DNA from 2 places in the Bradyrhizobium sp. CCBAU 53415 genome. Region 1 is predicted to be linked to the other one. Evidence: predicted binding sites of a transcription regulator. Region 1 holds the regulator's gene; the other holds the start of a gene.
What was found. The regulator LexA, encoded in region 1, represses DNA repair genes until DNA is damaged. The targets are predictions, from matches to a motif close to TGTTCNNNNTGTGTTCNG.
Positions count from the first base shown of each region.

Region 2: a site for LexA is predicted at 1,627-1,644, ahead of XH87_RS30935 (putative DNA modification/repair radical SAM protein). Genes of this name have one in related genera too.

Region 1 covers NZ_LBJF01000017.1:23,433-26,842, forward strand. The annotation lists gene XH87_RS09855 (ComEC/Rec2 family competence protein) at 1-129, shown strand, start outside; gene XH87_RS09860 (hypothetical protein) at 239-673, opposite strand; gene lexA (transcriptional repressor LexA) at 1,227-1,928, opposite strand; gene XH87_RS09870 (molybdopterin molybdotransferase MoeA) at 2,105-3,316, opposite strand.
Region 2 covers NZ_LBJF01000027.1:600,209-603,618, forward strand. The annotation lists gene XH87_RS30930 (UdgX family uracil-DNA binding protein) at 1-311, opposite strand, end outside; gene XH87_RS30935 (putative DNA modification/repair radical SAM protein) at 311-1,546, opposite strand; gene XH87_RS30940 (ImuA family protein) at 1,709-2,497, shown strand; gene XH87_RS30945 (Y-family DNA polymerase) at 2,394-3,410, shown strand, end outside.

The DNA.
Region 1 (3,410 bases):
ACGAGCCGCCCTTGGCTGCCGGCCGGCGCCGGCGAGGGCGATTTCAGCGGCGACCTTGCGCCGAGGGCCGCGGCGCCCCGCAACCGGGACGCAACGCCATCCGAGACCGACTTGCAGGCTGACGATTGAGGACAGGGGGATGGGATTCCGTTGGACGCAAACCATGCCATCTCGCCGGCCTCGGCCGGCGATGGCATTTCAATCCTGGCCCTCGACCGATGAGCCGGGGGCGACGACGTCAGCCGATCGGCAGGCGCGTGATCGTGGGCCGCGTGCCGGCGACGGTCTGCGGCTTGTGCTCACGCTCGCCAACCGGCTGGGTCACCGGCAATTGCAGCACGGTCGCGCGCTGGCCTTCGACCAGCTGTGTCACCAGCACGTATTTGCCGTCGGGGAATTCGATCGCGTCATGATGGCGATCGGGAATGTGCGGATCGACCTTGCCGAACTTGCCGACGCGGGAGTTGACGGTGCGCGTCCAGATCCAGCGGTTGTCGTAACGGACATTGTCGGCGAAAGCGAGCTCCGTTCCCGGCAGCAGGCAGACCGCGACGGACAGATCGGCTTCGGAGGCGAAGCCGCGGGTCGAAGTTCCGCGGAAGGTTGTCGTGACGATCGTCTCGCCGACTTCGGCGGGGCGAGTCGCGACGGCATGCAGGCTGTAGTCACACATCGGGTGCTCCTCATGCGAAGATAGCAACCCGCACCTCCTTTGGAGGCACAGGCCTCTATCAAGGTGAAAGTATACGACGCTCTGCTTGGTTGTAGGCAAATCTGCGGCTGGGCCTCGCAAGCCGCGATCACATTATCTTTCCTGGTTTCGATAGGAACAAAGCTCACTCCTGCGCATTCGACGGCGCATCTCGGCGCCCCGCGGGTGCCGACCGACTCGCTATTGCCAGCTCGATTGCTGAGGCTGCGCGATGCACCGCGCGCGTTGCGGATATGCTCGCTGACCGCCGCTTCATTGCGCACATGGCGGTGTCATTGTGTGGCAACGGCTTGCAGCGCTGATGCTGCGATCAGCGCTGCAACGATTGTCCATGAAGGATCTGGCGCATGGCGCCGGCTCGAACTTTCAGGCCGCGAAGCCATGTTGCTTCGAGCGGCGTGCCGAGGATGCAGCGCCGGAAGAGGGGCCGGATAATCTGAGCAGAACCGGAATGACCATCCAGCCGGAGCGGATACGATCCGCTCCAATCGGTGTCGGGCGGCCGCCGGACCGGTCAGTACTTCCGGTAAAGCCCGATCAGCTTGCCCTGGATCTTCACGCGGTTCGGCGGAAGGATGCGGACCTCATAGGCGGCATTGGCGGGCTCTAGCGCGATCGAGGCGCCGCGGCGGCGGAAGCGCTTGAGCGTGGCCTCCTCGTCGTCGATCAGCGCCACCACGATGTCGCCGGTATCGGCGCTCTCGTTGCGCTGGATCAGCGCCATGTCGCCGTCGAGGATGCCGGCCTCGACCATCGAATCGCCGCGCACTTCGAGCGCGTAGTGCTCGCCCGAGCCGAGCATGTCGGGCGGCACGCTGATGGTGTGGCTGCGGGTCTGCAACGCCTCGATCGGCGTGCCGGCCGCGATGCGGCCCATCACGGGCACCGCGACGGGACGTTCGCCCTCGTCCGCAGGCGGGCTGGAGGTTGCGCGCACCTTGCCGAGATTGCCCTCGATGACGCTCGGCGTGAAGCCGCGGCGATTGCCGGCGGCGGCCTGGAGCTCGGGCAGCTTGATCACCTCGATGGCACGGGCGCGGTTGGGCAGGCGGCGGATGAAGCCGCGCTCCTCGAGCGCAGTGATCAGGCGATGGATGCCCGACTTCGAGCGCAGATCGAGCGCATCCTTCATCTCGTCGAAGGACGGCGGCACGCCGCTTTCCTTCAGACGTTCGCTGATGAACCGCAGAAGCTCGTATTGTTTGCGTGTCAACATCTCGACCAAAGTCCCCCGGTTGATGTCGTTCGATTCCGAGACGATGAAATCAGCGATAAGCCGCTACATCCTCGAAACAAATCATGAACGGACACTATATGTTCGATATGTGTTCCGCAACTGCTTAATTTAGCGTGAACGCGACGAAGTTCGCGGACCGCGTGTGGCCGCGCGACTTAAAGGGGGAGCCGCAGCACCTCGCAAGGCGTGCCGGCCTCGGCCTTCGGCGCGAACGGTGCGCGTACGAGAAGTGCCTGTGCCGCAGCGAGATTCGCAAGCAGAGAGGAGTCCTGATGGCTGACGGGAAGGGCGACGAGCGTGCCGTCGCCGCCTGTCTCGAGGCGCGCACGCAGATAGTCCTCGCGCTGGTCGTTGGCGCCGAGATCGCGGCCCAGCACGGCGCGCTCGCGGTGATGATGAATCACCGAACGGCCCGACAGGGCGCGAATCAGCGGCACCATGAACAGGAAGGCACACACGTATGATGACACGGGATTGCCGGGCAGGCCGATCACGCGCATGGCGCCGAGCCGTCCGTGCATCATCGGCTTGCCGGGCCGGATCGCGATCTTCCAGAACGCCATCGCGATGCCTTCGCCCTCGAGCGCCTGCTGGACCAGATCGTGGTCGCCGACCGACGCACCTCCGGTCGTGATCAGGATGTCGGCGCCGCTGTCGCGGGCGCGGCGGATGCCGGCGGAAGTGGCCTCCAGCGTATCGGCGGCAACGCCGAGGTCGATGGTCTCGGCGCCCTCGCTGCGGGCGAGCGCGTGCAGGGCATAGCCATTGGAATAGACGATCTGGCCGCGGCCGGGCGTGGTGCCCGGCAACACCAGTTCGTCGCCGGTCGCGAGGATCGCGACCTTCGGACGGCGGCAGACGGCGAGCTGCGGGTAATTCATCGCAGCCGCGAGCGCGAGATCGCGCTCGGTGAGACGGGTACCCTTGCGCAGGAGCACGTCGCCTTCAGAGAAGTCGACGCCGGCGGGACGAATGTGCCGACCGGGAATCGCGGCTTCCCTGATCGTGATGCGCTTGCCCTCGGCAACCGTATCCTCCTGGATCACGACCGCATCGGCACCATCGGGAATGACGCCACCGGTGAAGATCCGAACGGCTTCGCCGGGGCCAATCCTTCCCGCGAACGGACGGCCCGCCGCGACCTCACCGATGACCGTCAGCCCTGAATCGATCGTTGCCGCGTCGGCCGCACGCACGGCATAACCGTCCATCGCCGACATGGCTTCCGGGGGCTGCGTGCGCCGCGCCGCGACGTCGCGCGCGAGCACGCGATGGTAGGCCTCATCGAGGGAGACCATCTCTTCAGCCAGCGGCTCGGCGCCGGCCAGCACCGCGGCAAGCGCGTCAGAAACCGGCATGAGGGCCACGGGCGGAAACTCCTGCAAATGGGTGGCGGGAGTTCTAGCCGAGTGCGGGCACGAGGCAAAGCAGCACGCAAGACGATTTATCCTGCGTGATTTC
Region 2 (3,410 bases), on a different contig from region 1:
TCGGTCGCGACCTCGATGAGGTCGTGATTGTCCTTCAATCGCCAGAGCAGGCGATAGAGGATCGCAAAGCGCTCGGGATCGCGGTGCAGGATCGCGGCCTTGGCCAGCTCGATAAATTTGCCTGATACGGTGAAGGTGCCGTCGTTCACCTCGAGGATTGGAGACGGCGCGGGCGGTGCGAACAAATCCGCTTCGCCACCTTTCACGGTCCAGGTGACATCGCTGGGCCTCACGTGGCGAAGCACGAGGCTGCGCGCGGCTCTGCGCCAGCCGTCGAAATCGGTTTCGGTGTCGAGGGTGATGTACTGCATCAGAAGCCAAATCCCAGTTGCATTGCCTTCGGCTTGAACCGTTCGATCAGCCGCGCCTCGTCGAGGCGATGTGGCGAGGGGCGATGATCGCTGAGGACGATGAACGGTAGCGCCTTGTTGCGGGGCACGTGCAGCCGTGCGAGATCGGCAAGGCGGATCGTGGTGGTGCGCCGCGTCGCGATGATGCGTTCGACCGCCTTGGTGCCGAAGCCCGGCACGCGCAGCAGCTCCTCGCGGCTGGCGCGGTTGACGTCGAGCGGGAAACGGTCGCGATGACGCAGCGCCCAGGCGAGCTTCGGATCGATGTCGAGCGGCAGCATCGCGCTGTCGTCGACGATCTCGCCGACATCGAAGCCGTAGAACCGCATCAGCCAGTCGGCCTGGTAGAGCCGGTGCTCGCGCAGCAGCGGCGGCGCCCGCAGGGGAAGTGCGCGGCTGGCGTCGGGGATCGGGCTGAACGCGGAATAATAAACGCGCCGCAGCCGGTAGGCGCCGTAGAGATTGGCGCTGGTATGGAGGATGGTGTGGTCGGAGGCGCTATCTGCGCCGACGATCATCTGCGTGCTCTGACCGGCCGGCGCGAAGCGCTGCGGCCTGGCCTTCGCCTTCGTTGCGCGGTTCTCCTCGGCCTCATCCAGCTTCAGCCGCAGCCGGCCCATGGTGCGGCGGATCGCGCGGACGTCCTTCTCGGGCGCGAATTGCTGCAGGCTCGTCTCCTGTGGCATCTCGATGTTGATCGAGAGGCGATCGGCATATTTGCCGGCTTCCGCGATCAGCGCATCGTCAGCCTCGGGAATGGTCTTCAGGTGAATGTAGCCGCGGAAGTGATGCTCCTCGCGCAGTTTGCGCGCGACGCTGACCACCTGCTCCATGGTGTAGTCGGGGCTGCGGATGATGCCGGAGGAGAGGAACAGGCCCTCGATGTAATTGCGCCGGTAGAAGTCGAGCGTGAGCTTGACCAATTCGTCGATGGTGAAGCGGGCGCGCGGTACGTTCGAGGAGGCGCGGTTGACGCAATAGAGGCAATCGTAATTGCAGGCGTTGGTCAGCAGCACCTTGAGCAGGGAGATGCAGCGTCCGTCCGGCGCATAGGAATGGCAGATGCCCATGCCTGGCGCGGTCGAGCCCATGCCCTTGCCGTCGCTGGAATCCCGCTTCTCGGTGCCGCTGGAGGCGCAGGACGCGTCGTATTTGGCGGCATCAGCCAGAATTTCCAGCTTGCGTTGTACGTCCATGTCTAAATCCCGTTGATTCCGCTGATGAATCCGGCAGCACGCCTATTCGATTGACTCTCCGCGCGCCGTTAGCTTTATATTAGAACATATCATGAACAAATGAGCCAGCCGTTGGTTCTTCTTTTGAAGACCACGGCACCAATTCCTGAAGGAGCGGCGAGCATGAGCGGCGCACGCATCAGCGCGCTTGCGATCCTGCGCGGGCAGATCGAGCGCATCGAGACCGCGGAGGTCGTGCATCAACACGATCGCGTCGCGCTCGGCCACGGCGAGGCCGACGGCGCGCTGAAGGGTGGGCTCGTGCGCGCGGCGATCCACGAGGTGTTTTGCGAAGGGCGTCAGGGCGCTGCCGCGACCGGCTTCGTCATGGGCCTTGCGGGACGCGTGAGCGCGCGTCGGCCGCTGCTGTGGGTGCGGCAGGATTTTTCTGAAATCGAAACGGGCGCGCTGTCGATGAGCGGGCTAGCCGAGCTCGGCCTCGACCCGCGCCGCGTGGTGATGGTGCGCGCCGCCGATGTCGAGAGCGCGCTGCGCACCTCGGCCGATGCGCTCGCCTGCGATGCGCTGGGCGCCGTCGTGCTCGAGCTCTGGGGCGAGACCAGACAGTTCGATCTCGTGGCGAGCCGCAAGCTGACGCTTGCCGCGCAATCTTCCGGCGTTACCGGTCTCTTGCTGCGGATGGCCGCGCAGCCGCTGCCTTCGACCGCGGAGACGCGATGGATGCTGCGTGCGGCGCATTCGCCGCCGGGCTCAGTATGGAGTGCCTGGGGCGCGCCGGTGTTCGATGCCGAGCTCCTGCGCAATCGTCATGGCCCATGCGGCCGGTGGATCATGGAATGGAATTGTGATGAGTGCCAGTTCAGTGAACCGTCGACGTATTCTCAGCCTGTGGCTGCCGCGCCTGCCCATCGACCGGATCCAGCGGTTCCTTGGCAGCGCCGGGCTGGGTAAAGCCCAAGCGTTTTCAAGCGAAATGGGTACCGGTTCGCGTGAAGAAAACGCGTCAAAACAAAAAGCTGAGCCGAGCATCGTCGTCATCAAGGACAACAATGCGCTGGTGATCCATGCGCTGGATGAGGTCGCCGAGCGCCTCGGCCTGTACATCGGCCAACCCCTGGCCAATGCGCGGGCGATGTGTCCTGACCTGAAGGTGTTCGATGCCGATGTCGTGGCCGACGCGAAGACGCTCAGCGATATCGCCGACTGGTGCGACCGCTTCACGCCGCTGGTGGCGCTCGATCCGCCGCACGGGCTGTTCCTGGACATCACCGGCTGCGCGCATCTGTTCGGCGGTGAAGCCGCGCTGTTGCAGACGCTGGTCCGGGCGCTCGGCCGACAGGGCTTTGCCGTCGGCGCGGCGATCGCCGGGACCTCGGTCTGCGCGCGCACGCTGACGCGGCAGGCCACGGGAACCGTCGTTGTCGATGGCGGAGAGGCGGCGGCGATCGACCAGTTTCCGGTGTCCGCGCTCGGTGCAGGCGAGGCCATCACCACCGGCTTGCGTCGCGCCGGTCTGAAGACCATCGGCGATGTCGCCTCGCGCGAGCCGCACGAAATCACGGCGCGGTTTGGCGCGCGGTTCTCCACGCTGCTTGCGCATGCACTGGGGCAGGGCGATGCGCCGATCAACCCGCGAAAGCCGCTGCCCGACTACATCGTGGAGAAGCGCTTCGCCGAGCCGATCGCGACCGACACCATGATCGCGATGACGCTGTCGCGGCTCGCCGACACGCTGATCGCATCCATGGAGAAGCAGGGCAAGGGTGCGCGCCGGCTGGAAGCCGCCTTCTTCCGCACCGACGGCGTGGTGCGCGCGATCACGGTCGAGACCGGACGCCCCGTGACGCGAAGCGCGGTGATCGAC